Regions from separate parts of the Mesorhizobium sp. M0500 genome, predicted to be linked through region 1. Evidence: riboswitches for the same ligand, from Rfam matches in the RefSeq annotation. Region 1 holds a riboswitch; the other holds the start of a gene.

Region 1 (15,089 bases):
CCCCGGATCGTTTGTTGTGGAGACCGGAATGAAAGCAATTGTATTTGACGCCATCGGCTCGCCGCGCGACGTGCTCTATGTGGACGACCTGCCGATGCCGCGGATCGGCGACGGCGAGGTGCTGGTCAGGATGGTCTCGGCCTCGATCAATCCGGGCGACTTCCTGTTTATCCAGAACCTCTATCCCGAACCGAAAAAGCCGCATTTTCCCCGGCAGATCGCCGGAAACCATGGCGCCGGCATCGTCGAAGCCGTTGGCGCGGACGTTTTGCTGGAACCGGGGACGCTTGTCGCATTCAGCTATTATGGCAGTTGGGCCGAGTACGCGGCCATTCCCGCCGAATGGCTGATCCCGTTGCCTGCCGGCTATCCGGTCGAACGCGCCGGGCAGATGGTGAACCCCATTACCGCGTGGGATCTGCTGGTGGATTCCCGTGTGCGGCCTGGCCAGTGGCTGGCTGTCACGGCCGGCTATTCGTCAATTTCGACAATGGTGATGCAGTTCGCCCAACGACGAGGTATCAACGTCATCGCGCTGGTGCGGCGCTCGCACCAAAGCTTCGACCTGAAGACGCTTGGCGCCGCCGCCATTCTTGACCTTTCGGACTTGAAGACAAGTATCCGGGAAGCGGTGATGGATATCACCGGTGGCGCCGGATTGAACGGGATTATCGACAATGTCGGCGGACCTGTCAGCGGCGAATTGATCCGCACCCTGGCGCTCGGCGGGCAGATGGTCATCAATGGCGGCATGAGTGCCGAGCGCTTCGAACTGCACAATTTCGATGTGTTGCTGAGCGGCGTCGAGATCAGGGCGAATATCTATCGCTATTTCTTTTCGCCGCCGGTCGAAGCCGACCGGCCTGTGCTACGCGAGATCATCGACATCTTCGGCCAGCCCGGCTTCCACGTTCCTGTCGGCGGTCTCCACCCGCTGACCGAGTTCAAGCTTGCCGTGGCAAACAGCCTGGATCGCGCCGATCTTGGCAAACAGATTTTCAGGATGTAGCCCGCTCACGACACCGAAGCTACGTCGCGACCCGTCTTGTCACGTCTTCCAGCCAGTGGTCGCTTATACCCAGTGCTTCGAGGTGCTCCAGCGTGCTGAGCACGTAATCCTCATTCCTCCCCGACTGGCCGACGGCGCCGCGGACGACGGCCGCCGCCTCGGCAGCGTCGAGCGCACCGGCATATTGCTCATGGCTGCGGTCCACGACATAGGCGACGGCGTCGACCGTCTCGCCCCCATCCGTTTTACCCTTGTCGAGGCGAACGCTGAGCACACGTTCGAGATAGACGTTGGTGACCAGCTCGCGTTCGCGCAGATAGGTAATGACCTCGTTGCGCAGCTCGCCTGGAACCCGGAACGCGAGCCCGATGCAGGAGCCGCCGCGGTCGAGGCCGAGCACCAGGCCCGGCCGTTCGCGCGTGCCGCGATGCACGAAAGAATAGACGCACAGCGAACGGCGGTAGCCATGCAGGCGGGCGCGCCGCGTCTCGACATGCGCGAATCCCGGTCGCCAGATCAGTGAGCCGTAGCCAAAAACCCAAAAATCGCCCATATCGCCAAGCCTGATTGTGACGAACCACCCACCGGTGGTGTTTCAGTCCGTCTACCTGTTGTTGCCGCAAGCGACAGCCCGCCCGTGCCACCCGCGTTAACGAAAGCCGCAGCATGACGTCAAGTGACGAGCGCCCGCCGCCCAGCCAACGTCGCCGCCTGTTGTGGCTTGCCGCTTTCATTCTCGTGCTGTTCGGCATCTACAGCGCGGGCTGGTTCTACCTGGCGGACCTGGTCGAGAGCGCGACCGACAAGGCGGTCGCCGATCTCGACGACAAAGGCATCAGGGCCGACTGCGCCAATCTCGCGATCAGCGGCTATCCCTTCAGCTTCACCCTTTCCTGCGATAGCCTGGCTTACGAGGACGACAGCCGCAACGTCGCGGCATCGACAGGCAAGATCAACGCCGCCACGCAGATCACCCGGCTTTTGTCGCCTGCCGCCGAGCTCAGGGGGCCGCTCAGGACCTCTGTTCCCGGCATGACCCCGCTCTGGATCGACTGGGATGATCTGCGGGCCGACATGAAGCTGTCCTGGCCGCTGCCGAGACGCCTCTCGCTGCAGGCAGAAGGCCTGTCCGGCCAGACCGATCCGGCAGACGACACCGATCCCGTCTCGCTGTTCAGCGCCGGAACCGCCACCGGACAATTGCGCCCAAACGGCCCGGACATCGACTATACCGGCAATTTCACCGATCTCGAAATCGACGCGGCGGCCATCGACGGGCGCGTCTTGCCGCCGCTCGACGGCAGCGGCGACGTGACGCTGAAGAACGGCGTGACGCTGATCAAGGCAAATCCGAAGAGCCTGCGCGGCCAGGCGGCCGAAATCCACGAGCTCGATCTGTCGTCCGGAACTGCGCGCATCACCGTTTCCGGACCGCTGTCGGTCGATGACGATGGTCTCATAAATGCCGACCTGACGATCAGGCTCAATGATCCGAAGGCCGTGGCGGCAATCCTCGCCACCGCCATCCCCGAGCAGAAGAAAGAGATCCAAACCGGCTTTGCCGGACTGGCGCTGCTCGGCAACCAGCCGTCGATGCCGCTGAAGATCGTCAGGGGCAAGGCCTCGCTCGGCTTCATCCCGCTCGGCAAGATCAAGCCGCTCGACTAGAGCAATTCCAGGAAAAGTGTGAAACGGTTTTCCGTCCGGAATTGCGCAAAAACAAAGAGATAGAGCGGTTCGGCGTTTCTGTGAAACGATGAACCGCTCTAAGCCGAGCCGGCCTGCGATCGGCCTGCCGCGGCTTATCCCTTCGGCGGGTGTTCGACTGCCTGGCGGCCGAAATCCGGTACGTCGATATCCTGGCCGGCCTCGATGATCGAGCGGCGGACGGCGCGGGTGCGGGTGAACAGGTCGAACAGTTTTTCGCCGTCGCCCCAGCGGATCGCCCGCTGCAGCGAGGACAGATCCTCGGAAAACCGCGCCAGCATTTCGAGAATGGCGTCCTTGTTGTGCAGGCAGACGTCGCGCCACATGGTCGGGTCCGACGCCGCGAGACGGGTGAAGTCGCGAAAGCCGGAAGCCGAGTATTTGATGACCTCGGACTTGGTCACCGACTCCAGATCGTCGGCGGTACCGACGATGTTGTAAGCGATGATATGCGGCAGGTGCGAAACGATGGCCAGCGTCATGTCGTGATGCTGCGGGTCCATCGTGTCGATGTTGGAGCCGCAGCGGCGCCAGAATTCCGAGAGCTTTTCCAGTGCCGCGGGATCGGTGCCGGGCAGCGGCGTGAAAATGCACCAGCGGTTCTCGAACAGTTCGGCAAAACCGGCGTCCGGTCCCGATTTTTCGGTGCCGGCCAAAGGATGGCCGGGGATGAAGTGCACGCCATCAGGCACGTGCGGCTGCATCTGCGCGATCACCGACGCCTTGGTCGAGCCAACATCGGTGAGGATGGCGCCCTTCTTCAGCGCCGGCGCGATCTCTGCGGCGACCGTGCCTGAAGAGCCGACCGGCACCGAAACGATAACCAGATCAGCATCGCGAACCGCCTCTTTCGCATCCGGCGTATAGGTGTCGCCAAGGCCGAGTTGGCTCGCGCGTGCCAGCGTCGCGTCGCTGCGCGTCGAAATCGCGACTTGGCCGGCGAGTCCCTCGCGGCGGATGACGCGGGCCAGCGACGAGCCGATCAGGCCGATGCCGACCAGCGCGATCTTTTCGAACATCGGTGAGGTCATGGTGTTCTAGCTTTTCAGGAATGTCGCGAGTGCTGCGACAACGCCGCGATTGGCCTCTTCGGTGCCGATGCTCATGCGCAGCGCGTTCGGAAAACCGTAGCCGGAAACGCGCCGCAATATGTAGCCGCGCGCACTGAGGTAGTCGTCGGCGGCCGCCGCCGAATGCTTTTTGTCCTCGGGAAAGTGGATGAGGATGAAATTGCCGACGCTCGGCGTCACCCGCAGCCCGAGCCCGCTTAGTTGCTCGCTCAGCCAGGCTAGCCAGGTCTCGTTGTGCGCGACGCTGCGTTGGATATGGGCGCGGTCGTGGATCGCCGCGATGCCGGCCTCGATCGCCGTCGCATTGACGTTGAAAGGCCCGCGCACGCGGTTGATCGCGTCGATGACGTGCATTGGCGCATACATCCAGCCGATCCGCGCCCCGCCCAGGCCCAATTTGGAGAAAGTGCGGGTCATGACCACGTTTTCCGCGCTGCCCACCAACTCGACGCCGGCTTCATAATCGTTTCGCCGGACATATTCGGCGTAAGCTGCATCCAGCACCAGAAGCACGTTTCGCGGCAGGCCGGCATGCAGGCGGCGCACCTCCTGGAACGGCACGTAGGTGCCGGTTGGATTGTTTGGATTGGCAAGGAAGATGATCCGGGTAGCCGGCGTCACCGCGGCGAGGATCGCATTGATGTCGGCGCGTTCATCGGTCTCCTTGACCGTTACCGGGACGGCACCGGCCGACTGTATGTAGATCTTGTAGACCATGAAGCCGTGTTCGGTGATGATGGCTTCGTCGCCGGGTGCGAGATAGGTCTGCGCCAGCAGGCCCAGAATCTCGTCGGAGCCGTTGGAGCAGACGATGTTCGCCGGGTTGAGCCCGTGCACCTCGGCGATCGCTTCCCTCAGGCGCCTGGCGCTGCCGTCGGGATAGACCGCGAGCTTGTCGGCGACCGCGCGCGCGGCCTCTATCGCCTTTGGCGAAGGACCGAGCGGGTTCTCGTTCGCCGACAATTTATGGACCTTGGCGACACCTTCAGGCGCCGCGCTCTTGCCGGGCACATAGGCTTCGATGTCCATGATGCCGGCGCGGGGCCTTGGACGTGTCTGATCCGGTGTCTGGCTCATTTCATGAAATCCGTCGAGAGTGCCTCCATCCGGAGGCCGCAGCGGAAATACAAGCCGTGGCCCGGAATGTCGAGGGGCGGCAATTCGGGATCAAGAACTTGCCGTTGACGAAGCCATGCGTCGGTCCTAGAAGAGCAGCAACAGTTCCGTGGTGATTTGGCCGGTCGGCTTGCAGCCACGTTAAACAACTTGCTAAAGGGCCGTTTGCATCTTGTAACCGGCTTTGCGAAGGCATGGCCGGTTTTTTGTTGCCCTGACTGGCTGTTGCCCGGACCGGTGGACAACTGAAGGCCGGGCAAGGAGATGTGATGGTCGCTTTGCGCGCTCGAAAAACCAACAACGAGGCCGACCAGCCGTCGAGCCCGGTGTTGCGTTTCGGCGCCGACAAGCCGCTCAAGCTCGACGCTGGCACGCTGCTGTCGCCGTTCCAGATCGCCTACCAGACCTATGGCACGCTCAACGACGCGCGTTCCAACGCCATCCTCGTCTGCCATGCGCTGACCGGCGACCAGCACGTCGCCAACACCAATCCGGTGACCGGCAAGCCGGGCTGGTGGGAGGTGCTGATCGGCCCCGGCAAGATCATCGACACCGACCGTTTCTTCGTCATCTCGTCAAACGTCATCGGCGGCTGCCTCGGCTCCACCGGCCCCGCCTCGACAAATCCCGCCACAGCCAAGCCTTACGGGCTCGACCTGCCGATCATCACTATCCGCGACATGGTGCGGGCGCAGTTGATGCTGGTCGAGCATTTCGGCATCGAACAGTTGTTCAGCGTGCTTGGCGGCTCGATGGGCGGCATGCAGGTGCTGCAATGGGCCTCCAGCTATCCCGAGCGCGTCTTCTCGGCGCTGCCGATCGCGACCGGCGCCCGCCATTCTTCGCAGAACATCGCCTTCCACGAGGTCGGCAGGCAGGCGGTGATGGCCGACCCCGATTGGCACGGCGGCAAATATTTCGAGCATGGCAAGCGGCCGGAAAAGGGGCTGGCGGTGGCGCGCATGGCCGCCCACATCACCTATCTGTCGGAAGCAGCGCTGCATCGCAAGTTCGGCCGCAACCTGCAGGACCGCGAAGCGCTGACCTTCGGTTTCGATGCCGACTTCCAGATCGAGAGCTATCTGCGCCATCAGGGCATGACCTTCGTCGATCGCTTCGATGCCAACTCCTATCTCTACATGACCCGGGCGATGGACTATTTCGATCTCGCCGCCGACCATGGCGGCCGGCTGGCCGATGCCTTCGCCAGCACCAAGACGCGCTTCTGCCTGGTTTCGTTCACCAGCGACTGGCTGTTCCCGACCGAAGAGAGCCGCTCGGTCGTGCACGCGCTGAACGCGGCCGGCGCCTCGGTATCGTTCGTCGAAATCGAGACCGACCGCGGCCACGACGCCTTTCTGCTCGACGAGCCCGAACTGTTCGCCGCCATCAAAGGCTTCATCGCCTCGGCCGCTCGGGCGAGAGGGCTCGGCGCATGACCCCGAAAAGTTGCCGGCTTTTCGGATCAGGACCATGCGCCAGGCATCAGCGCATGACCCCGAAAAGTTGCAGACTTTTCGGATCAGGATCATGCGCCAGGCAAGAGGCGAACGCATGAGCGTCAACCGCGCCCAGCGCGTCGACCTCGAAGTCGTCGCCGATCTCATCCCGCCGCAGTCGCGGGTGCTGGATGTCGGTTCCGGCGACGGCCTGCTGCTCGAATTGCTGCAGGCGACCAAGAAGGTCGATGGCCGCGGCCTGGAGCTGTCGCAGCGCGGCGTCAACGAATGCGTGGCGCGTGGCCTGTCGGTCATCCAGGGCGATGCCGACAAGGATCTCCAATTCTATCCCGACAAGGGCTTCGACTTCGTCGTCTTGTCGCAGACCTTGCAGGCGACACGCAATCCGAAGCTGGTGCTCGACGAACTGCTCCGGATCGGCAACCGCGCCATCGTCTCATTCCCGAATTTCGGCCACTGGCGGGTGCGCTTTTCGTTGCTCTTCAACGGCCGCATGCCGGTGACCAGGGACCTGCCCTATTCCTGGTATGACACCCCCAACATCCATTTCTGCACCATTCGCGATTTCGTCAATCTGTGCGACGAGCTTGGCGCGACGGTGGAAAAGGCGACCGCGCTCGACGCCAATGGCCAGCGGATCGGCTTCTCGATGCCGTGGTGGTTCTGGAATTTTTTCGGCCAGCAGGCGGTGTTTCTGCTGAAACGATAAGAGCCAATCGTCGCAGATCGTCCCCTTATTCGAGAACGTCGGTGGCCTTGTGCGGATGCGCAACGCCATCGACCAGGACCACGTCGGACTGAGAATTCTCGGTGCGCAGCGGCAAGATCTCCTGATAGGCGCGCGAGCGGTACCATGCGCGCGCCTGCTGCATGTCTGGAAATTCGATCATGACGAGGTGGCCCGGCCAGGTGTTTTCAACGACTTCCACCTCGCCTCCGTGCACCACGAAGCGGCCGCCAAACGGTTCCAGCGTTTCATCGATCTTGTGCAGGTACTCGACGATCTGCGGCCCCGGCGTGACCTGGCGCATATGGGCGACGGCGTAGGCGGTCATGGCGTATCTCCTTGTGGTCGAAGGCCGGACAACCGGCTTGATGGGAGCAGTTTGCCGAGACGTAATGCGCTGGTCGATTACCCCAGAGGTAATGACACTGAATACAAAAACGAAGCGCGGCTGCCGTCACCTGAAAGATATTTCCACCTGGCACCGATGATTTTGGCACACCTGCGCTGTCCTTATCGATGAGCGCGCCTGGATGGTCCGGCGGCCGGGAACGAGAGGTGATCCATGGGATCGTTGCAAAATCAGAATGTCGTCGTCGTCGGAGGCAGCCGTGGTGTCGGCCGCTCGATCGCGGAGGCCGCTCTCAAGGAGAAAGCGGCGGTGCTGGCCGTTGCCCGCGGAAAACAGGCCCTGGCGCAATTTGCCTGGGAGGTCTCGGGCGTGAAGACGCTCGCGGTCGATGCTACGGTGGACTCCGCCCCGGATAAGGTCTTCGCCGCGCTTGAGCCGGACGTGCTGGTGATCTGTGCAGGCGCGCTGGCGCCTTCTGCGCCGGTGCATGAACAGAACTGGAAGGCGTTCTCGGCAAATTGGGACACGGACGTCAAGGCGTCGTTCCTGTTTTGCCGGGCCGCTCTGCGGCGTCCGCTCAAGCCGGGGACCCGGATCGTTCTGATCTCCAGCGGCGCGGCCTTGACCGGCGGACCACCGAACGCCGGCGGCTATGCCGGCGCAAAACGCATGCAGATGTTCCTGGCCGGTCATAGCCAGAAGGAGGCCGACCGGCTTGGCCTCGGCCTGCGCTTCATGGCGCTCGCGCCGATGCGCATCATGCCGGAAACCGGCGTGGGCAAGGCCGGCGTCGACAGCATAGCGGCCTATATGGGCATCCAGCCGGCGGACTTCATCGCCGCCATGACCGACATGCAAACGCCGGCCGATGTCGGACGGGCGGTGGTCGCACTCGCCACCGGCCAGCCGCAAGGCAGTTCCTTCATGGTGAGCGGTAGCGGGCTTGCCCCGGCCGCCTGAGGGGCGCGTAATGCAACGCTCGCTCGTAACCGCACAAGCCACATGACAGACGCTCAACCACCTCTGGAACCAGCACGCCAGCCGATCCTCGATCGGCTGGCCTTCGAGAAGGTCACGGCCGCCCATCGCCGCGAGCTCAAGCTGCATTGTTATCGCATGATGGGTTCGCTGCACGAGGCCGACGACCTCGTCCAGGACACGTTGCTTCGCGCCTGGCGCGCAAGATCGGAGTTCGACGGGCGAGGTTCGGTTCGCGGTTGGCTCTACATGATCGCGACCAACGCTTGCCTCAACGCCATCAAGGCGAGGTCGAGGGCGCGTCGCATTCTCCGGGAACCCGGACGGCAGCCCTCGCACGGGGCGGCCATAGGCGGGCCCGTAGCCGACATCGCCTGGCTGGAGCCCTACCCCGACGCCGAGCTTCCAGACATTGCCGGCAGCGAGCCAGGTCCGGAAGCCCGTTACGAGAGCCGCGAGGCCGTCCAGCTCGCCTTCGTCGCGGCGATCCAGGATCTGCCGCCCAGGCAGCGCGCCGCGCTGCTGCTTGCCGACGTCCTCGGATGGTCGGCTGTCGAGACGGCGCGTTTGCTGGGCGGATCGACGGCTTCGATCAACAGCGCGTTGCAGCGGGCCCGCGTAACGCTGGCGGCGCGCTATCCTCAGGGACGGCCGGCCAGCCGATCACGGCCCAGCCGCGAAGAAGGCCTGCTGCTCGAACGCTACATGCAGGCCTGGCAGGCCGCCAATCTCGACAGCTTGATCGAGCTGCTGCGTGAGGACGCCATCTACACCATGCCGCCTTGGCGTGAATGGTATCAAGGCCGCGAAGCGATCCGCGGTTTCTTCGAGACCGTCTGGCCGAGGTTTGGCGGCTTTCGCACGCTGGCCACCCGGGCCAATGCCCAGCCGGCGGTCGGGGTTTATTCCCGCAGCCACGATGGCCCTGAATGGCGGGCCCATTCCCTGCATGTGTTCGACGCAGCCGAGGGCGGGATCGCTTCCTTGACGATCTTCATAGGGCCGCTCGGGCCATCTCTGTTCCCGGCCTTCGGCCTGCCACCAGCCTAGCTTACCCCTGGGCCAGCCTTATCGGTCAAGTTCCGGGAAATATGGGTCCGAGAAAAACCTTCGGTCGCGCTCGCCTTGCAGGCAGTCGATCGGTGCGTCGATGCGGATCGTCCTCGGATCCACCTTGGGATACTCGATGCCGCTGACCTCGAGGATCAGTTTGCGGCGAGTGGCGGTGGCGAATTCGGAAGCAGCATAGATCGGCAGCACGAACGAGCCCGGCCCGCCGGTAACGCATTCGGCATAATACCGGTCGAGATGGCTGAAGGTGGGTGACGGGCTGATCAGGATCGGCAGCCCGTTGATGACGATGCCCTTCGCCAGCGCCGCATCGCGTGCCGTTGTGACCGGCAAGCCGGTGTTGTTTGGGCCGTCCCCCGAGACGTCGATGACGCGGCGTTTGCCGGTGAAGGCCGTGCCGTTGAAAAGCTCGGCGCCGAAAGCCACAGCACCGGAAATCGAGGTGCCGCGAAAGCTCCTGAACGGGCGGGCCGCGATCTTGTCGGCGAAAGCGTTGGCGCTCTCCTTGCTGTCGACGACCTGCCAGGCAATGACCGCATCGTCGCGGATGGTGCCGGCCCATTCGAAATAGGCGATGGCGATGCGGCCGAAGGTGCCGGCACGCACGGCGTTGATGAAGTCGGGGTGGCGCAGCGCCGCGACATAGCCGGCGCGCTGCAGGGCAAACTCCCTTTCATCCATTGACTGCGAGATGTCGACGGCCAGCACCAGCTCGACATCGACGGCAATTGCATTGGCCGGTGCGGCCGCAGGTGCCGCCGGGGTGCAGGCAAGGCAGGCGAGCAGGGCGAGAGCGTCAAGCATGGCTGATCGGAACGTTCCCATCTGAAACGATCGCGACAGTTTTTCGCCGCGATCGCGGCGAAATAAAGCTTGCCTTCTATTTCTTTCGGCCAGCCGAAACGATAACCGGCGGCGGTTCGATGGCACCTGCCCTGATACGGGCCGGCTTGAGTGGCGGTTGGCCGGCATCCTTGACGATGGTCAACGCCCGCCGGAAGAAGCGGGCATTGTGCTGGCCGCGGCCGATATTGAGGATCGCGGCGTCGGGAAGGCGCTTCTCCAGCATCGACAGCACTTGCCTCAGCGTTGGGCCGTCGAACGCGTCCAGCGCCTCGTCGATGATCACCCATTTCGGCCGTCGCAAGGCCAGCCTGGCAAAGGCCAGCAGACGCTGCTCGTCGTCGCTGAGCTCACGCTCCCAGCGCGCCGAGCGATCGAGCGAGGACGACAGGCGTTGCAGCCCGACATCGGCCAGCACCTCCGAGATCTCGGCATCGCTCGCCTCCGCCGCGCCGTCTGAATGGTTGAGCACCTCGCGCAGCTTGCCGAGCGGAAAATAGGGGGTACGCGGAACAAAGATCGGCGCTTCTCCGGCCGGCATGCCGATCCGTCCGCTGCCCCATGGCCACAGACCGGCAATGGCCCGGAAGAACAGCGTCTTGCCGGCGCCCGGATCTCCGGTGATCATGACCCGGTCGCCGGCGCGGATTTCGACATGCGGCTCGGCAAGCTTGGTGCATCCCTCCGGCGAGGCGATCTCGAGTTTCTCGAATGTCAGGCTGCCGTCCGGGTTTTCGCCGAACGAAATGCGCCGTTCCGTATCGTGCAGCGCGTCGGTGTCGCCAAGCGCGATGCGGAAGTCGGCGACCCGCATCAGCGTAGCGCGCCAATCGGCGATGCCGCCGATATTGTTGATGAACCAGCGCAGCGACGAATGGACCTGGTTGAAAGCGCCGACTGCCATCATCAAGCCGCCAAAGCTGATATCGCCGGCGAAATAGACCGGTGAGGCGACCAGGATCGGCGCGACGACAGTGATCCAGCCATAGGTGTCGGTAACCCAGGAAAGATTGATCTGGGCGCTGTAGATGCGCCGCATGGCGCCCAGCACCGTGCCGAGATCGAATTCGAGCCGGCGCCTGGCATCGGCCTCGCCATGCGCCAGCGCGATGGCATCGACATTCTCGTTGACGCGAACCACCGAGGAGCGCAGCTCCGCTTCACGCGTATAGCGATCGTTGTTGAAGCGGATCAACGGCCGCCCAACCAGCCAGCTCAACCAGGAGGCGGTGCCAGCATAAAGGATCGCCGCCCAGACCATGTAGCCGGGTATGGCCAGCGAATGGCCGCCTATGTGGAAGACGAAGCCGGAAGACAGCGACCACAGGACGCCAACGAACGAGGCAAGCAGGATGCAGGACTGCAGCAGGCCGATGCCAAGACCGGTGGAAAGATCGGAGAGATGCCCGGCATCCTGCTGCAGGCGCTGGTCGGGATTGACGCCGATGGCGCCGGCATGGGTCAGCCGGAAGGCACGCGCCGGCCGCATCCATTCGTCGATCAGGTCGAGCGTCAGCGCCTCGCGCAGCTTCAGGCGGAGCATCTGGTCGAGCCAGGTCTGGCCGACATTGAGCACCACAAGCCCGCCGGCGATGCCGGCAAAGACCAGAAGCTGATGCAGGAAAGCCGGCATGTCGCGCCGCGCCAGCGCGTCGTAGAAAGGCTGGTTCCAGCGATTGAGCAGAACCTGCCCGATCGAGCTCGCCACGATGACGGCGACGATGCCGATCGCTGCCCAAAGCAATTGTTTTCGCACCGGCGAGGTGGTCAGCGCTATCTTGATTGTTGCCAGCTGCTCACGCAGGCTGCTGGCTTCGATCGACGTGGCAAGCTTCTGGGCGCTGGCCTCGACATCCGGACGATCATCCATCGGTTAAATCCTTGCATTCGGAGCAATGCCAAACCGGTCATAGGGATCGGCCGCACGGCCTTCAATCGGACAGCAAACCTGATATCGTCAGATTGGCGTGAAAAAGCACGTCTCGGATCACGAACGCGTCATTCTGGCGGTGCCGGGTGTTCGGCCCGCGACAGCCGGCCAAGCGTCGGCGCGCCATGCGGCGAGAGAACCGGCACGAAGACGCGGCGGGACGCGCGCTGGGCGACCGGCACGCCTTGATAGAGCCGCTTCTGCGCCTCGACGACGATGACGCCGGAGAAGATCGGCCAGAAGCGCCGGCCGGCGCGTTCCAGCACATTATGGAACTGCATCATGAAACGTCGCGGCGACGGCGGGAAGAACAGCGCATCGGACCACGCCGCCGGTGTGAAATTCGCTTCGCGCAGCAATTCGGTCAGCTGGCCGCGCGAGAACGGCCGGCCATTGCCGAAAGGCGTATGCTCGAAGCGTGCCCAGACGCCGCGCCGGTTGGGCACGACGATGACGACACGGCCGGCCGGCGACAGCACCCGCCAGATCTCGTTCAGCGTCTCGCGTGGGTTCTCGACATGTTCGAGCGAATGGACGAGCAGCATGCGGTCGATGCAGGAATCGACCAGCGGCAGTTCCTCATCGAAGACCAGGGCGGTCGCCGTCGGCCCCGTCGCCGGCCAGACCACTGCGCCCTGTGTCGCCGGCATGAAGGCAAAGACGCGCTCGGCATCGCTGCCGAAGCGCTCCAGCCACGGCAAGGTGTAGCCGAGGCCGACCAGCCGCTCGTTGGGCACGACGGCCCATATCGAGGACAGCGCCATGGTGATCGAGCGTTCGGCCAGGCGGCCGAGCGTGGTCGAATAAAACGAACGGAGATCGACAATGTCTGAATGCATGCGCGGAACGGTAGCTTCGAAGCAGTCCAAGTTCAACAAAGGCAGATGACATCGGCTGGCAGGCGCCCTATGTCTGCGGCAATAAAGGGAGAGATGCGATGCCGGTCGAGATCGAACAATTCATGTGCCGCAGCGACAATTTCGGCGTGCTGGTGCATGACCCGAAAAGCGGTCAGACGGCGCTCATCGATGCGCCCGAGGAGGCGCCGATCCTGGCAGCGATCAAGCGCACCGGCTGGACGCCAACGATGATCCTGACCACCCACCACCATCTCGACCATGTCGAGGCCAATCTGGCGCTGAAGGAGCGCTTCAAGCTGCGCATTGTCGGGCCGGAAGCCGAAAAGGCAAAGATTCCCGGCATCGACGAAACCGTCGAGCAAGGCTCGGTCGTCCACCTCGGCGATGAGCGGATCGAGGTCATCGCCACACCCGGCCATACCGCCGGCCATGTCACCTATCATCTGCCGGCGTCGAAAGTGGCTTTCGCCGCCGACACGCTGTTTGCGCTCGGCTGTGGGCGGCTGCTCGAATGCAAGCCGCCGGTGATGTACGAATCCCTGAAGAAGCTCGCGGCGCTGCCGGCCGAGACGGTCGTCTATTGCGGCCATGAGTATACGCTGGCCAATGCCCGTTTCGCGCTCACCGTCGACCCGACCAATTCGGCGCTGAAAGAGCGCGCCGCGAAAGTCGAGGCGCTGCGCGCCGACGGCAAACCGACGCTGCCGACGACCATCGGCGAGGAACTGTCGACCAATCCGTTCCTGCGCTGGCACGATCCGGCGATCCGCAGGCATCTCGGCCTCGAGAACGCCTCCGACGCCGAAGTGTTCGCCGAGATCCGCAAGCGCAAGGACAATTTCTGAGCGGCACCAGGAGCTAGGGCATGACCAGTTCCGCCGAAATCATCGCCCTGCTCGGCCTGAAGCCGCATCCGGAAGGCGGCTGGTATGCCGAGACCTTTCGCGACGGCGCGGCAGGCACGCGCGGCCATTCGACGGCGATCTATTTCCTCCTCGAGAAGGACCAATTGTCGGCCTGGCATCGGGTCAAGGACGCGGCCGAGGTCTGGCATTTCTATGACGGTGCGTCGCTGGCGCTGTCGATACATCGAGAAGGCGGTCCCGTCATCGAGGAGATCCTCGGTACGGCGCTTGCCGCGGGCGAGCGGCCGCAGATCGTCGTGCCGGCAGGCTGGTGGCAGTCGGCGCGCAGCCTCGGCGAATGGACGCTGGTCGGCTGCACCGTGGCGCCGGGCTTCGATTTCGCCGCCTTCGAACTGGCCGAACCAGGCTGGCTGCCGGGAACGCCCTAGGCACCTAGCCCAGCAGCAAACCCAGCGTGATCGCCAGTTGGCCGGCATAATACAGCGTCCAGACTGCGTGGCGCATCCAGGCGCGGTGCGGCGAGATGGCGGGCAGCAGGAACTTTTCCGCGGCGAGCAGCCCGTCGGACAGCATGAGCAGGACGACGCCGCCGACGACCCAGACGCTGTTCAGGGTGAGCGCCGCAATGCCCATGCCAAGCAGCGCCGCGGCATGGATGCCAATCGGCAAACGCAAGGCCGGGCCGATGCGGCGCCGGAGCGCGAAAACCATCGCCACCGCCAACACGGCCATCGCCAGGGCAATAATTCCTCGCCACGGTTCGGCCGAGAGCAGCCCGAGGCCGCTGCCGGCGCGCAGGAACAGCACGACGTAAAGTACGTGCGCGGCAAGAAAACTGGCCGTGCCGCCAAGAAATGCCTTCTCGCCGTCGCGCGACAGGAAGGCGTCGCCGACGGCACTGACGCCCAGCGCGGCGACGAGCAGCCATGGGCCGCCCTGCTGCGCGACCAGCACCGCCAGCATCGCCACCGCCAATGTCCTTGCCGCCGACCGCGAAAGGCGCGGCGGCATGCCGAGGCTGAACGCGTAAATCACCGCCGCCGCCAGCGAAAACAGCAGCGTCGCATTGGCATTGGCATCGATGCCGCCGGGAAACGGCATCA
Region 2 (15,089 bases), on a different contig from region 1:
CTGACGGCGCTGATGGCCGGGACGGTTCCGCAACCTGGCACGCCGAGAAACCAGCAAAAGGACCATGTGCTGCTCTGCGACTGGCCGGCTGAATGGCTTGAGCGCTACGTCGCGCGCAACTACGTCGATCACGACCCCGTCGTCAGCCACATGAAGCAGCTTCAAGCGCCATTCCAGTGGCGGGAAGCATCTCAGGGCATCCGCATCGGCAAGAGCGGCGGCGAGGTGATGGGCGATGCCGGCGAATTCAAGCTGCGCGACGGGTTGGCCTTCCCGCTAATCACGCTCGATGGCCAGATCGTCATGGTGTCGCTAGGCGGCGAGGCTGTCGAATTGTCGAGTGCCGAGTTCGGGTTGGTGTCGCTGGTCTCGACTTATGCGATTGGCCGCGCAATGCAGCTCCACACCATGGCGGGCAAAACCATCGATCATGTCGAATTAACGCCGCGTGAGCGCGAATGCCTGCAATGGGCTGCTGTTGGCAAGTCCGAATGGGAGATTTCACAAATTCTCGGCATTTCGGAACACACGTCAGAGAAACACCTTCTTAACGCCAAAAGCAAACTCGGTGCCGTCAACCGGGTCCAGGCCGTCGCGGAAGCGATAAGGCGCGGCTATATTAACTAGGTCGGCCGCGCCGGCCTAGAAATTCTTGCTTGCGTGATCGCGTAATTTTTTTGGGAAAGCACGGCCGTATCTTCCTATTGAAACTAGGAGACGGCAAATGCTTTTTTCCCTCACGACCCAGGAATTGATGGAACGGCCCGACCTCTGGGAGGCAGTTCATCGTTTGCGTTACAGAGTTTTCGTCGAAGAGATGGGATGGACCGATCTGCAGCGCCCTGATGGCCTCGAGATCGATCAATTCGACCACGACGAGGCAGTGCACCAGATCGTCATCCGCAATGGCGAGCTCGCCGGTTATCAGCGGATGTTGCCGACGACCCGGGCACATCTTCTAACCGATGTGCTGGCGGACCTTTATGAGGGAACCCCACCGTCGGGCCCGAATGTCTATGAACTGACCCGCTATGCGGTTGCGCCGGGATTCCGCGACGGTCGGCGCGGCGTGTCGACGGTCGGCACCGAGCTGATCGCCGGCTTCGTCGAGTGGGGTCTGAAGCGCAACGTCAATCAGGTGATCATCGAATTCGAGCCGATGTGGGTGCTTCGCGCGCTGCAGCTGCATTTCCTGGCAACGCCGCTCGGTTACCAGCGTACCTATGGCAACCAGCAGGTGGTTGCCACACTGCTCACCTTCAACGAGCACACGCTCGACGTGGTGCGTTCGCGCCGCAACCATTTTGCGCCGGTGCTGGCCAGAGGGTACCCGGACATGCTCGGACAGAGACGCGCCTCGTGAGATTGGAGAGAGGCCATGAACGTTCACGCAAAAGCAGAATTCCGCAATCACACGCTGATCGTCACGGTATCGTCGGGTGACGGCCGCCCGGTGCTGGACAGGCGGGCCTATGAAAGCCTGGCCAGGACATTCCACGAAGCCGCTGTCGACGACGACGTCCGCGTCGTGGTCCTGCGCGGCTTGGCCGGGTGCTTCTGCCTCGGTGCCGATTTCTCCGAATTTCTCGACGCCACCAAACATCGGCGACTGATCGCCGCCGTCACCGATATGTTCCGCACGCTGGCGACGTTCCCGAAACCGGTCCTTGCCTGTGTCGACGGCGACGCCGTCGGCGTCGGTTGCACCATCCTGTTCCACTGCGACATGGTGATCGCCTCGAGCAAGAGCACGTTTCGGGTGCCGTTCGTCGATTTCGGCCTGGTGCCGGACGCGGCGACCAGCATTCTGGCGCCGCAGAAGCTCGGCTATGCCGGGGCGTTCCGCTTCTTCTGCCTGGGCGACACGCTCGCCGCCGAAGATGCCAGGGCACTGGGCCTTGTCGGCGAGATCGTGACGGACGGCAGCGTCGAGGAAGCCACGTTGGCAAGAGCCAGGCAACTCGCCAAGAAGCCTGTCGCGGCGCTGCTACAGACGCGCGACCTGCTTAGGGGCGACACCGGCGCGCTCTGCGACCGCATCGACCAGGAGATCTCGCTTTTCCAGCAGGCGCTGCAGGACGACACCACGCTGAAGCGACTGCAGCGGATTGCCCGGCTGGCGGCATGAGAGCCGCGTATCGATGAGGTGAGCTTATTTTTCGAGGAAAGTCGGCCCTTCGCCGATGATCTTCTTGTCCTCCTTGCCGATGACGTCGAGGTCGCGGCCGTCATAGGGAAGCGAAAGGAGAATGCGCTGCATCACGGCCAGCCGCGCGCGCCGTTTGTCGTTCGCCCGCACAATGATCCAGGGCGCGAACTCCTTGTGCGTGCGCTCGACCATCAGGTCGCGCGCTTTGGTGTATTCGTCCCATTTGGTGATGCCGGCGATGTCGATTGGCGAAAACTTCCAGCTCTTCAGCGGGCTCCAGCGGCGGTCGTGGAATCGCTCGAGCTGCGTTTCCCGGCCGATGTTCAGCCAGAATTTGAAGAAATGTATGCCCTCGTTGCGGATCATCCGCTCGAAATGCGGAACCTCGTTCAGAAATTGCTCGTGCTGCTCGGGCGTGCAGAATCCCATCACCGGTTCAACGCCGGCGCGGTTATACCAGGAGCGGTCGAAGGTGACGAATTCGCCCGACGTCGGGAAGTGGTCGACGTAGCGCTGGAAGTACCATTGTCCAAGCTCGGTGGGCGTTGGCTTGGTCAGCGCCACGTTGCGCGCCGTGCGAGGGTTCAGATACTGGCGCAAAACGAAGATCGTGCCGCCCTTGCCGGCAGCGTCGCGCCCCTCGAACAGCGACATTGCCCGCTTGCCCGTCGACCGCAGCCACGCCTGCGCCTTGACCAGCTCGATCTGCAGCTTCTCTAGCCTCTCGTCATACTCCTCGCTCTTCATCTTCTTGTCGTAAGGGTAACCGCCGGCGGTGAGCTTGCGGTCCTCGACCCAGTCGGGAAGCGCGGGGGCCTCGATGTCGAACGCCCTCTCCTTGCCGTCGATCATGATCTTCAGCGGCCCCGATGAGGGTGCGGCGGGGCTTTCCTTAGCGTTTTTCATCGAGGCGAACCTTTCCAGCTTCCGGACTCGTGCTATTGGGAGCCTTACTGCATCGGCCCGAAAATCGGAATCGATTTTCGGAAAGAACGATGCAGCAGATAAAGTGGTAGAGCGTCCTTTGTGCGTCCAATTGGACGCACTGCGCTCTAGCGCCGGTCCAGCAAGAAGTTCTTGAAGTGGCCGCAGACGGAGCGCAAATGGCCGACATCGGCACAGAGCGGAGAGGCAGGGCGCAAGCCGTCGCCATGCGGCTGTGGAACAGCCGCTGGCTGCTGGCGGCCGGCCTCGTTGCAGTTCTGATGGTCTATGGTTTTGCCGGCATGTCTGGCTATGTGGTGCTGCTGGCTGGCGCCGTGCTGGTTGCCGCTGCGATGCTGCCGGCCGGCATCGCCCGCCAATCGACCGAAAATGCCGCGGCCATCGAGTCAAGCGTGCAACAACTTTCCGGCGAATATCTCGCGGCGGCGGTTGCCGATCCGCTGATCATTTTCGATCGCTCCGCCGCCATCGTCCACGCCAACGCCGCTGCCTTTGCCGCCTTCGGCGGGATTGCCCCCGGCATGTCGCTGTCGCTGAAATTCCGCGCGCCGGAAATGCAGGCCTTGCTGGATAGTATCTTGGCGGGCAACGTCGCTTCGGACAGCGTCGACTACATAGAAAAGCTGCCGGTCGAACGAGCCTATCGGGTGAGCGCGTCTTCAGTCGGCCATGCCACGGATCTCTACGTGCTGGTGTTCAAGGACCAGAGTGAGGCGCGCCGGATCGACAGAATGCGTGCCGACTTCATTGCCAATGCCAGCCACGAGCTGCGCACGCCTCTCGCCTCGATCGCCGGCTTCATCGAGACGCTGCGCGGGCCGGCCCGCAACGACCCCGCGGCGCGCGAGCAGTTCCTGCAGATCATGCAGAACCAGACCAGCCGCATGGCGCGCCTCATCGACGACCTTCTGTCGCTGTCGCGCTTGGAGATGAAGCCCTATCTCAAGCCGGGAACCGAGGTCGACCTGCGCCAGGCCATCGACAGCGTCATCGATTCGCTTGGGCCGCTCGCAAAGGAAAACGGCGTCGTCATCGAGCGTGATTTCGCGGAAGGGCCGCTCGACGTGCCCGGCGATCGGGACGAGCTTTTCCAGGTCTTCGAAAACCTGCTGGAAAACGCCTGCAAATATGGTCAGTCGGGCGGACGCGTCGTGGTGTCGATCATACGCAGCGACAGCGATCCCGAACCAGGCATCGACGTCACCATCAGGGATTTCGGCCCCGGCATCCCCGAAGAGCACATCCCGCGCATCACCGAGCGCTTCTACCGCATCGACGTCGAGAACAGCCGAACCCAGAAGGGCACCGGCCTTGGCCTGTCCATCGTCAAGCATATCCTGACCCGCCACAACGCCAGACTCTCCATCAGGTCGGAGGTCGGCAAGGGTGCGGCGTTCACGGTCCATTTGCCGGCTCGCTAACGTAGTACTATCTCTAGCACATAATGGGCCGTTTCTTTTTTCTGTCATCCGGCTAGCGTATCAGCGGGGATTCGAGGGAACGACTCAACCACGAGATCCCGGGAAGGCATTTCGTCCATGCAATCCGTGCATATCGTCAGCGCCTATGACGAGGAGCTGAAATATCTGTCGAAGCGCATCGCGGCGATGGGCGGGCATGCCGAGCGCATGGTCGAGCAGGCGGTCGCGGCGCTGGTCAATGCGGATCCGGGGCTTGCCCAGAAAGTCATTCGGGACGACCTGGTTCTGGATGAGGGACAGCGCGAGATCGACGACAAGGCGATCATCATCATCGCCAAACGCCAGCCGATGGCGACGGATCTGCGCGAGATCGTCGGCGCGATCCGCATCTCGGCTGACCTCGAACGGGTAGGCGACCTCGGCAAGAACGTCGCCAAGCGGGTGGTTGCCGTCGCAGACGGGCGCCAGCCGAACAGCCTGTTCCGCGGCCTCGAGGCTTTGGCCAATCTGGCACTGACCCAGCTCAAGGAAGTACTCGACGTCTACGCGTCGCGGTCGGTGGAGAAAATCGGTTTCGTGCGCGACCGCGACGACCAGATCGACGCCATGTACACCTCTCTGTTTCGCGAATTGCTGACCTACATGATGGAAGACCCACGCAACATCACGCCCTGCACACATCTCCTGTTTTGCGCCAAGAACATCGAGCGCATCGGCGACCACGCTACCAACATCGCCGAGACGATCTACTATATCGTCACCGGCGATCAGATGCCGGCCGATCGTCCGAAGGGCGACAAGACGGACAAGATTATTCTTCCCGCAACCCAACCAGCGAAGTGAGTTCTCTCAGAACTGATGCGAATTTCGGATTCGCCACCTGACAGAAAATTGCGCTAAGCTTTCGACGCGCCGACTTCTCAGTTCCGCGATGAAGGCCCCGCCTTCAGGAGGCTGCGATGGAATACGTCCGCGAGTTTGCTCCTGCGCCGCCGATGTCGGGTATAATCGCTTGCGGCGTCTATACGGCTGGGCGGCGCATCGCCGACATTCCGATCGAGGAAGCCGGCGAATGGGCCGGGAAGCCGGGCCACGTGGTCTGGATCGGACTGCTGGAGCCCGACCGCAATTTGTTGCTGCGCGTCCAGGCGCAATTCCATCTGCATGAGCTGGCGATCGAGGACGCCGAGCATCCGCACCAGCGACCGAAGATCGAGCAATATGGTGATGCCCTGTTCATAGTTGCCCGCACGGCGCAGCTGATCGACAGCCGCGTCACCTTCGGCGAGACGCATCTGTTCGTCGGCGCGGGCTACATTGTCAGCGTTAGGCATGGCCCGTCGACCTCCTACGCGGCCGTTCGCCAGCATTGGGAAAGCTGCCCGCATTCGCTTGCCAAGGGCGAGGATTTCGTCCTCTACGCCATTCTCGATTTCATCGTCGACAACTATATGCCGGTGCTTGAGCAGATCGAAAACGAGGTCGAGGCGATCGAGGACAAGGTTCTGCTGAAACCGATGACCGGCTCCGATATCGAACGGCTTTATATGCTGCGCCGCGATCTCTTGCGCCTGCGTAATGCGGCCCTGCCGCTGGTGGAGGTCTGCCGGCGGCTCACCAGCGCCGATCTGCCGCAAATCCACACAGCCATGCACCCGCTGTTTCGCGACGTCACCGACCACATCCGCACTGTCCAGGAAAAGATCGACAGCCTGCGTGAGGTTCTCGCCTTCGCCTTCGAGGCGAGCCTTCTGGTCGGTCAAAGCCAGGAGACGGCGATCTCCAAGAAGCTTGCCTCATGGGCCGCAATCTTGGCCGTGCCGACGGCATTCGCCGGCATTTACGGCATGAATTTCAGCGACATGCCGGAACTGAGGATGGAATATGGCTACCCGGCCGTCCTGGCGGCAATTGCCCTGATCTGCACGTTTCTTTACTGGCGGTTTCGCAAGAATGGGTGGCTTTGAAGCGAGGGCAGGAGGGCAGGAGGGCAGTAGGGCAGTAGGGCAGTAGGGCAGTAGGCTATCGCTTCGGGAGCGCGCTTCTCTACAATTCACCTACTGCCGTACTGCCTTACTCCCCTATTCCCCTAACTATCTGCTCCGCCGCCGCTCCGATGCCGGCTGGAACGCCACGCGGGCGTGGTACTTGCAGTAGGGGCCGGTTTCGGCGGCGTCGTTGCCGCAGAAATGGAAGTCTTCCGAAAGCGGATCGCCGTTCGGCCATTTGCAAGTGCGCTCGTTGAGTTCGACAAGTTGCAGATGCCGCGAGATCGGCACGACGACGTTCTCGACCGGGCGGATATAGTGGCGCGCCACCGGTTCGGCATCGAACTGCGCCTTGAGCGCGGTCGCACCGATCGACATCGAGGTGGTGGCATGGCGCGTGGCGCTTGCTGCCCGGGACACCGATTTCTGGATCGTCGATCCCTGCACCGTCTTCTTCTGGCGTGCCGGTGAGGCGGTCGTGCGTCCGCGACCGGACAGTTTCAGCCGGTGCACTTTGCCGATGACCGCATTGCGGCTGACCCCGCCAAGCTGTGCGGCGATCTGGCTGGCGCTGAGGCCCTCCGACCACAATTTTCTGAGAAGTTCGACTCGCTCGTCAGTCCAGTTCATGAGACCGCGCTCCTGCTGAAACGTGCGGCAATCGGAATCCATTCCCGACCCGGCTTCTGCCGGGCAGACACCACATATATCGGGTGATTAGGTCCGCCGCACGAAATCTAGTTATTTCTCTACTACAATTACCTTATGCGCTGACTCGGTGACAAGAGTCCCAAGGCCAACACGAATCGGTTTTTTCGGTTTTCCCCAACTTGCCCGGTCGCTTATGAGCCGGCGTTATGCTGGGGGGCTTGCCGCGCGACCTTGCGCGACCTTTTCGTTGACTTCACGGCCGAAAAACACGATAAGCCACAAGGGCCGCCGCTTTGGCGGCTTTTTGATTTTTCCGGTTCCGGAGACGCATATAATGAGCGGTTCGGCGCTTTTCGAGACCTTTGTTCGCGCACCCCTGGCTTTCGACCACGGTGAAGGCACCTGGCTGGTCACCGACAAGGGCGAGCGATATCTCGATTTCGCCGGCGGCATCGCCGTGAATTCGTTGGGCTACAGCCATCCGCATCTGGTCGCGGCCCTCACCGAGCAGGCCGCCAAGCTCTGGCACGTCTCCAATCTGTACGAGATTCCTGGACAGAGCCGGCTCGGCGAGCGGCTGGCCGACGCAAGCTTCGCCGACAAGGTGTTCTTCACCAATTCCGGCGCAGAGGCGCTCGAATGCGCCATCAAGACGGCGCGGCGCTACCACTTCGTCAAGGGCCATCCCGAGCGCTACCGCACAATCACCTTCGAAGGCGCCTTCCACGGCCGCACCCTGGCGACCATCGCCGCCGGCGGCCAGTACAAGTATCTGGAAGGTTTCGGCCCCAAGGTCGACGGCTTCGACCAGGTCGGCTTCGACGATGTGGATGCCGCCGAGAAGGCGATCACGCCTGAAACCGCGGCGATCCTGATCGAGCCGGTGCAAGGGGAGGGCGGCATCAGGCAAGTGCCGACGCAATCGCTGAAGCGGCTCAGGCAGCTCTGCGATCAGCACGGACTGCTCCTGATTTTCGACGAGGTCCAATGCGGCGTCGGCCGCACCGGAAAGCTGTTCGCGCATGAGTGGGCGGGTGTCACACCCGACCTCATGGCGGTGGCCAAAGGCATCGGCGGCGGCTTTCCGATGGGTGCCTGCCTCGCCACCGACGAGGCAGCGGTCGGCATGACCGCCGGCGTGCACGGCACCACCTTCGGCGGCAATCCGCTGGCAATGGCGGTCGGCAACGCCGTGCTCGACGTGGTGCTGGAAGACGGCTTTCTCGAAGACGTCCGGCGCAAGGCACTGCTGTTGAAGCAGGGGCTCGCTGGCGTCGCCGACGAATTTCCGGATGTTATCGAAAGCATCAGGGGCACCGGCCTGATGCTCGGGCTTAAATGCGCGATGCCCAACACCAAGGTCACGGTGGCACTGCGTGACCAGCATCTCTTGACGGTTCCGGCCGGCGACAACGTTATCCGCCTGCTACCGCCTCTCACCGTCACCGACGCCGAGATCCACGAAGCGCTCGAGCGCATTCGTGCCGGCGCCAAGAGCCTGGCAGATGCCATCGTCGCTGCCGCTGCGAAGTAATCCTGGAATTTCTGATGTCCCTTCGCCATTTCACCGATCTTTCCGCCGTTTCCGAAGGCGATCTGCGCTTCATGCTCGACGACGCAGCGGTGCGAAAGGCAAGGCTCAAGGCCGGCGAACGCAGCAAGCCGCTCGAAGGCAAGGTGCTGGCGATGATCTTCGACAAGCCGTCGACGCGCACGCGCGTGTCGTTCGACGTCGGTATGCGGCAGTTGGGTGGCGAGACGATCATGCTGACCGGCACCGAGATGCAGCTTGGCCGCTCGGAGACCATTGCCGACACGGCCAAGGTGCTGTCGCGCTATGTCGATGCCATCATGATCCGCACCACCTCGCATGACCGGCTGCTGGAACTGACGGAAAACGCTACGGTCCCCGTCATCAACGGGCTGACCGACGAGACCCATCCCTGCCAGCTGATGGCCGACATCATGACCTTCGAAGAGCACCGCGGTCCGGTGGCCGGTAAAACGATCGCCTGGACCGGCGACGGCAACAACGTGCTGCATTCGCTGCTGGAGGCATCCGCGCGGTTCCATTTCAAGCTGAACGTCGCCGTGCCCGAGGGCAGCGAACCGGCCCAGAAGCATGTCGACTGGTCGAAAGCCAATGGCGGCAAGCTGAAATTCAGCCGTTCGCCCGAGGAGGCCGTTCACGAGGCCGACTGCATCGTCACCGACTGCTGGGTGTCGATGGGCCAGGAGCACCGTGCCCGCGGCCACAATGTCTTCCTGCCCTATCAGGTCAATGCGGCACTGATGGCGAAAGCCAAGCCGGACGCGCTGTTCATGCACTGTCTACCGGCGCATCGCGGTGAGGAGGTTACCGACGAGGTCATCGACGGACCGCATTCGGTGGTGTTCGATGAGGCCGAGAACCGGCTCCATGCCCAGAAGGCGGTCTTGGCCTGGTGCCTGGGCGCTTGATACGAGCCGCGGTGATCCGGGCCGGCCTGATCTGCGCCGCCTTGATCTGGGCCGCCTTGATCCGGGAGTTGGTGGTGCCTATCTCAGGCGCATCACGCAAATCGAGCGCGTCTCGTCGCATGCGCCCCGGAGGGCGGCATCGCCGCGCCCCGGAGCTTTGTCATGTTGGAAACTCATCAATTGGCTGAACATAAACCCAAGCTCGGCGAATTCGGCTACGCCGGCGACGACCATGTCGTGCCGTTCGAGGTCGGCCCGCTCGACGTGCGCGGTCGCACCGTCCAGCTCGGGCCGATGCTCGATGCTATTCTCAGCCGCCACGACTATCCCGAGCCGGTCGCCCGGCTCCTGGCTGAAGCCTGTGTGTTGACGGTATTGCTCGGAACTTCGCTGAAGTTCGAGGGCAAGTTCATTCTGCAGACCCGCACCGACGGGCCGGTCGACATGCTGGTCGCGGATTTCTCCACGCCGCACGCGCTGCGCGCTTATGCCCGCTTCGATGCCGACCGGCTGCAGGCTTTGACTTCTGCCGGCGAGACGTCACCGCAGACGCTGCTCGGCAGCGGCGTCCTGGCGCTGACCATCGACCAGGGCGCTCACACACAACGCTACCAGGGCATCGTCCAGCTCGACGGCGTCACACTGGAAGATGCCGCACGCACTTATTTCCGCCAGTCGGAGCAGATTCCGACCGACCTCCGGCTTTCGGTTGCCAAGCTTCTGACGCCCGGCGTCGGCGGTGCCCGCGAGCAATGGCGGGCCGGTGGCCTGCTGGCACAATTCCTGCCGCAGTCGGCGGAGCGCATGCGCGTACCCGACCTTCCCGGTGGCGACGGCGATCCGCGTGAGGAAATCCACGACCCGACCGACAATTCCTGGCAGGAGCTGCTGGCGCTGGTTGGTACTATTGAACCGACCGAGCTGATCGATCCGACGATCGGCGCCGAACGGCTGCTTTACCGGCTTTTCCACGAGCATGGCGTCCGCGTGTTCGGCGGGGTGCCGGTCGCCGACCAGTGCTCATGCTCGAGGGAGAAGATCCACGGCATCCTCGAAGGCTTTTCCGCCGAGGAGATCAGGGACAGCACCGAGGATGGCAGCATTCACGTCGCCTGCGAATTCTGCTCGAAGCAATATGACTTCGACCCGGCGGAGTTTGCAGCGGCCGGATGACGGCCGTCAATTGACGGTGCGCCGCATTCCCGGCAAGTCGAGCGAGAAGGCGGGGATGGCGACGTCGAACGTCTCGCCCCGCTTGTTGCGCATGGTGTAGTGCCCGACCATGATGCCGGACGGCGTCGAGAGCGGGCATCCAGACGTATACTGATAGCTGTCGCCGGGGTTGAGTCCGGGTTGCTCGCCGACGACCCCGGGGCCGCGCACTTCCTCGACCTTGCCGGTGCCGTCGGTAATGTGCCAGTAGCGCGACAGAAGCTGCACGAACTCATCCGACTGATTGTCGATGGTCACCTGATATCCCCAGACATAGCGGTTTTGCGGCGGGTCGGAGTGATCCTCCAGATAGAACGGCCTGACCTGCACTTCGATGTTGCGGGTGACGGCGCTGTACATAAACTGCTCCAAAGCAATGTAGATGGAACTTCGACGCTCAGCGCAGTTTGATCAACGATGCGCGTCATCTCCTTGCCCGACTCGAGCGCAGGTGCCGAAAAACAATGTCATTTAAGTGACACATGACAATGATGGTGTGCAGGCTTGTGCCGGGCGACTCAGCGTTCTGTCGAATTGTTGAAAACGGCCGTCATGCGGCCGGCACTTCTGGAGTGACCAGATCTCGATGGAACCGACATTCGCAGCCGCCCTCCTTTCCATAGCCCTCCTTCTTTCAAATCTCGCCAGCATCCTGTTAGCTTCGCTGAAGCTGAAGCGACCAGGCAGGATCGCACCGCCCGCGGCCAACGCGCCGCCGGTATCGATCGTCATCCCGGCGCGCGGCGTCGAGCCGTTTGCCGAAGAGACGCTGGAGCGCGCCTTCTCACTCGACTGGCCGCGCTACGAACTCATCTTCTGCGTTGCCCATGCCGACGACCCGGTGGTCAAGCCGATCACCGCCGCAATGGCGCGCTTTCCAGCTATTCGCGCCCGCCTTCTAGTCGGTGACGACCGCATCAGCGGCAATCCAAAACTCAACAATTGCGTGAAGGGTTGGGAAGCGGCGCATTATAGCTGGGTCATCCTTGCCGATTCCAACGTGCTTATGCCGAGCGATTACGTCCAGCACCTGATGGCGGCGTGGCGGCACGACACTGGCCTCGTCTGCTCGACGCCGATCGGCTCGCGGCCGGACGGCTTCTGGGGGGAGGTCGAATGCGCCTTTCTCAACACGCTGCAGGCACGCTGGCAGTACGCCGGAGAGGCGCTCGGCCTCGGCTTCGCGCAGGGCAAGAGCATGTTGTGGAATAAGCCGATGCTCGACGCCAATGGCGGCATCTGCGCGCTTGCTGCCGAGATCGCCGAAGACGCCGCCGCGACCAAGCTGGTCAACGGGTTCGGACTGCGGGTCAATCTTGTCGCCTCGCCCTTCGAACAGCCGCTCGGCCGGCGCACGTTTGGCGAGATCTGGTCGCGGCAGGCGCGCTGGGCGCGGCTGCGCCGCGTCACCTTCGCGCTGTTCTTCGCCCCCGAGATCCTGATCGGCGCAGCGCCGCCGCTGGTGCTTGCGCTGATCGCGGCGGCTGACGCCGGCGTCAGCCTGCCGGCAACCGCCATCGCCGTGCTGGTCGCGGCCTACCTGCCGGAATGCGCCTTGGCCTCGGCCAAGGGATGGCACCTGTCGCTGCGCACCATCCTGGCGATGATGGCGCGAGACCTGATGCTTCCCGCCATTTGGGCGCGCGGATGGCTGAGCGGCGCCGTCGACTGGCGCGGCAATGTGATGACTATCCAGACCAAGGCCGTCGCGGAGCTGGAAGAGACCCCGTCCGGCGCCTGATCGGCGCGTCCCCGCTCGCCTCTGTTCGGCCAGCCCTTATCCGGCAACTCTCAGTGCCTGCTCGATGTCTTCGAGCAGGTCGTCGGCGTCCTCAAGGCCGACTGACAGCCTGAGCGTTCCCGGTCCGATGCCGAGCTCGGCGCGGGCTTCATCGGTCAGGTTCTTGTGTGTGGTCGTCGCCGGATGGGTGATCAGGCTCTTGGCGTCGCCGAGATTGTTGGAAATCAGCACGACGTCGAGTGCGTTCTGGAAGGCAAAGGCCGCCTGCTTGCCGCCCTTCACATCGAGGCAAATCAGCGTCGAGCCGCCCGACATCTGCTTCTGGACCACGGCCGCTTGCGGGTGGTCGGCGCGGCCGGGATAGATGACGCGGGCGATTTGCGGGCGCTCGGCCAGGAAATCCGCGATGCGGCCGGCACTTTCCGTCTGCTGGCGTACGCGTAGCGGCAGCGTCTCCAGGCCTTTCAGCAGCGTCCAGGCATTGAAGGGCGAGAGGCTTGGGCCGGTGTGGCGGAAATAGTCATGCAGGTTCTCGTCGATCCATTTCTTGTCCGACAGAACGATGCCGCCAAGACAGCGCCCCTGGCCGTCAATATGCTTCGTGGCCGAATAGACGACGATGTGGGCGCCGAGCTGCAGGGGTTTCTGCTGCAAGGGCGTAGCGAAGACATTGTCGACGATCAGCCTGGCGCCGATCGAATTGGCAAGTGCCGCGACGGCGGCAATGTCGACTACCTCCAGCGTTGGATTGGTAGGGCTTTCCAGGAAAAACAGTTTGGTGTTGGGCTTGACCGCCTTTTCCCAATTGGCGATGTCGGTGCCGTCGACCAGCGTTGCCTCAATGCCGTATTTCGGCGCCAGCGTCTCGACCACCCAGCGGCAGGAGCCGAACAGCGCGCGCGCCGCGACGATATGGTCGCCCGCCTTGGCGCTGCACAGCAGTGCTGCCGTCACCGCCGCCATGCCGGATGCCGTGGCGCGCGCGTCCTCGGCTCCTTCCAGCGCGCACATGCGTTTCTCAAACATGTCGACCGTCGGATTGGCATAGCGCGAATAGATGAAGCCCGGCTCCTCGCCCTTGAAGCGGGCCTCCGCCGCTTGCGCTGTCTCGTAGACATAGCCTTGGGTGAGATACATCGCCTCGGAGGTCTCGCCGAAGCCGGAACGCAGCGTCCCGGCATGCACGAGTGCGGTCTGAGGCTTCCAGTCGCGCTTCTTGGTCATCATTCCATCCAACACCAAAATTGGTCCAAACAACAAAAAACCGGTCGCGAAAGTCGCAACCGGTCCATATGGCCTTGCGGCCCGACGGTCCTTTAGCGACTTGTTTAACGTGGCTGCAAGCCGACCGGCCAAATCACCACGGGATAACGAGCTTTAGACCCGCGCCACGCTTGCGTCAATTGCCGGCATGATTAAGAGGGTTGTACCAAGCAGGTGCCAAAGGCGTCCACGGTCGGACCTGCGACAGAACAAGACCTCGCCCGGCGTTCGAACGGAGCCAGACCCTTGCGGCAGACAGGCATTCTTCCCGATCAGGATATTTCCGCGCTGTTCCAGACGGGCGCGCTGAAATCGCCGCGCACGCTCGATGCCGATCAGATCCAGCCGGCCAGCCTTGACCTCAGGCTCGGCGACAAGGCCTGGCGGGTGCGTGCTTCCTTCTTGCCCGGCCCGGACTACAGGGTTGTCGACAAGCTCGACCGGCTGAAGCTGCACGAGATCAACCTCGCCGAAGGTGCCGTGCTGGAAACCGGCTGCGTCTACATCGTGCCGCTGCTCGAAAGCCTGGCGCTGCCCGCGCATATTTCCGCCTCCGCCAACCCGAAAAGCTCGACCGGACGGCTCGATATCTTCACCCGGGTAATGACCGACCGTGGCCACGAGTTCGACAAGATCGCCGCCGGCTATGAAGGCCCGCTCTATCTGGAGGTCAGCCCGCGCACTTTCCCGATCGTCGTGCGGACCGGCTCGCGGCTGTCGCAGATCAGGTTCCGCACCGGCAATGCGCTCTTGTCGGAAAACGAGCTGCACGAGTTGCACCGCGCCGAAATGTTGGTCGCCACCGAACCACCCAACATCTCAGGCGGGGGCATCGCGCTATCGATCGACCTCGACGGCGACAAGGACGGGCTGGTCGGCTATCGCGGCAAGCACCACACCGGCCTGGTCGACGTCGACAAGCGCGCCGCGCAGGATGTCGTCGATTTCTGGGAGCCGCTCTACAAGAGCGGTGCCGGCGAGCTGGTGCTCGATCCGGACGAATTCTATATCCTGGTGTCGCGCGAGGCGGTGCATGTGCCGCCGCTCTACGCGGCCGAAATGACGCCCTTCGATCCGCTGGTCGGCGAGTTCCGCGTCCATTATGCCGGTTTCTTCGACCCGGGTTTCGGCCATTCGGCGTCGGGCGGCACCGGCAGCCGGGCGGTGCTCGAGGTGCGTAGCCACGAAGTGCCGTTCATCCTCGACCACGGCCAGATCGTCGGACGGTTGGTCTACGAGCACATGCTGAAACGGCCGCA

The links. A riboswitch is a leader RNA that binds a small molecule or an ion and turns the genes downstream of it on or off. The one in region 1 is predicted to bind S-adenosylmethionine.
Region 2: linked by a shared signal. The riboswitch ahead of NKI70_RS22855 (O-succinylhomoserine sulfhydrylase) and the one ahead of metX (homoserine O-acetyltransferase MetX) in region 1 are both predicted to bind S-adenosylmethionine.

Annotation. Positions count from the first base shown of each region.
Region 1 covers NZ_JAMYRB010000002.1:38,565-53,653, forward strand. Annotated here, with positions in the region: gene NKI70_RS03910 (quinone oxidoreductase family protein) at 29-1,009, shown strand; gene NKI70_RS03915 (gamma-glutamylcyclotransferase) at 1,029-1,562, opposite strand; gene NKI70_RS03920 (DUF2125 domain-containing protein) at 1,676-2,677, shown strand; gene NKI70_RS03925 (prephenate/arogenate dehydrogenase family protein) at 2,812-3,747, opposite strand; gene hisC (histidinol-phosphate transaminase) at 3,754-4,863, opposite strand; SAM riboswitch at 5,002-5,079, shown strand; gene metX (homoserine O-acetyltransferase MetX) at 5,172-6,341, shown strand; gene metW (methionine biosynthesis protein MetW) at 6,457-7,071, shown strand; gene NKI70_RS03945 (DUF1330 domain-containing protein) at 7,097-7,417, opposite strand; gene NKI70_RS03950 (SDR family NAD(P)-dependent oxidoreductase) at 7,652-8,398, shown strand; gene NKI70_RS03955 (RNA polymerase subunit sigma-70) at 8,441-9,466, shown strand; gene NKI70_RS03960 (DUF1194 domain-containing protein) at 9,485-10,291, opposite strand; gene NKI70_RS03965 (ABC transporter ATP-binding protein/permease) at 10,368-12,200, opposite strand; gene NKI70_RS03970 (class I SAM-dependent methyltransferase) at 12,329-13,099, opposite strand; gene gloB (hydroxyacylglutathione hydrolase) at 13,198-13,965, shown strand; gene NKI70_RS03980 (cupin domain-containing protein) at 13,986-14,414, shown strand; gene NKI70_RS03985 (lysoplasmalogenase family protein) at 14,419-15,089, opposite strand, start outside; gene yddG (aromatic amino acid exporter YddG) at 15,087-15,089, opposite strand, start outside.
Region 2 covers NZ_JAMYRB010000014.1:92,569-107,657, forward strand. Annotated here, with positions in the region: gene NKI70_RS22790 (helix-turn-helix transcriptional regulator) at 1-627, shown strand, start outside; gene NKI70_RS22795 (acyl-homoserine-lactone synthase) at 725-1,363, shown strand; gene NKI70_RS22800 (enoyl-CoA hydratase-related protein) at 1,379-2,128, shown strand; gene ppk2 (polyphosphate kinase 2) at 2,153-3,055, opposite strand; gene NKI70_RS22810 (sensor histidine kinase) at 3,253-4,515, shown strand; gene phoU (phosphate signaling complex protein PhoU) at 4,633-5,358, shown strand; gene NKI70_RS22820 (magnesium and cobalt transport protein CorA) at 5,475-6,482, shown strand; gene NKI70_RS22825 (GcrA family cell cycle regulator) at 6,609-7,133, opposite strand; gene NKI70_RS22830 (aspartate aminotransferase family protein) at 7,489-8,688, shown strand; gene argF (ornithine carbamoyltransferase) at 8,703-9,614, shown strand; gene NKI70_RS22840 (Hsp33 family molecular chaperone) at 9,777-10,787, shown strand; gene apaG (Co2+/Mg2+ efflux facilitator ApaG/CorD) at 10,794-11,186, opposite strand; gene NKI70_RS22850 (glycosyltransferase) at 11,413-12,567, shown strand; gene NKI70_RS22855 (O-succinylhomoserine sulfhydrylase) at 12,604-13,794, opposite strand; SAM riboswitch at 13,864-13,941, opposite strand; gene NKI70_RS22860 (2'-deoxycytidine 5'-triphosphate deaminase) at 14,077-15,089, shown strand, end outside.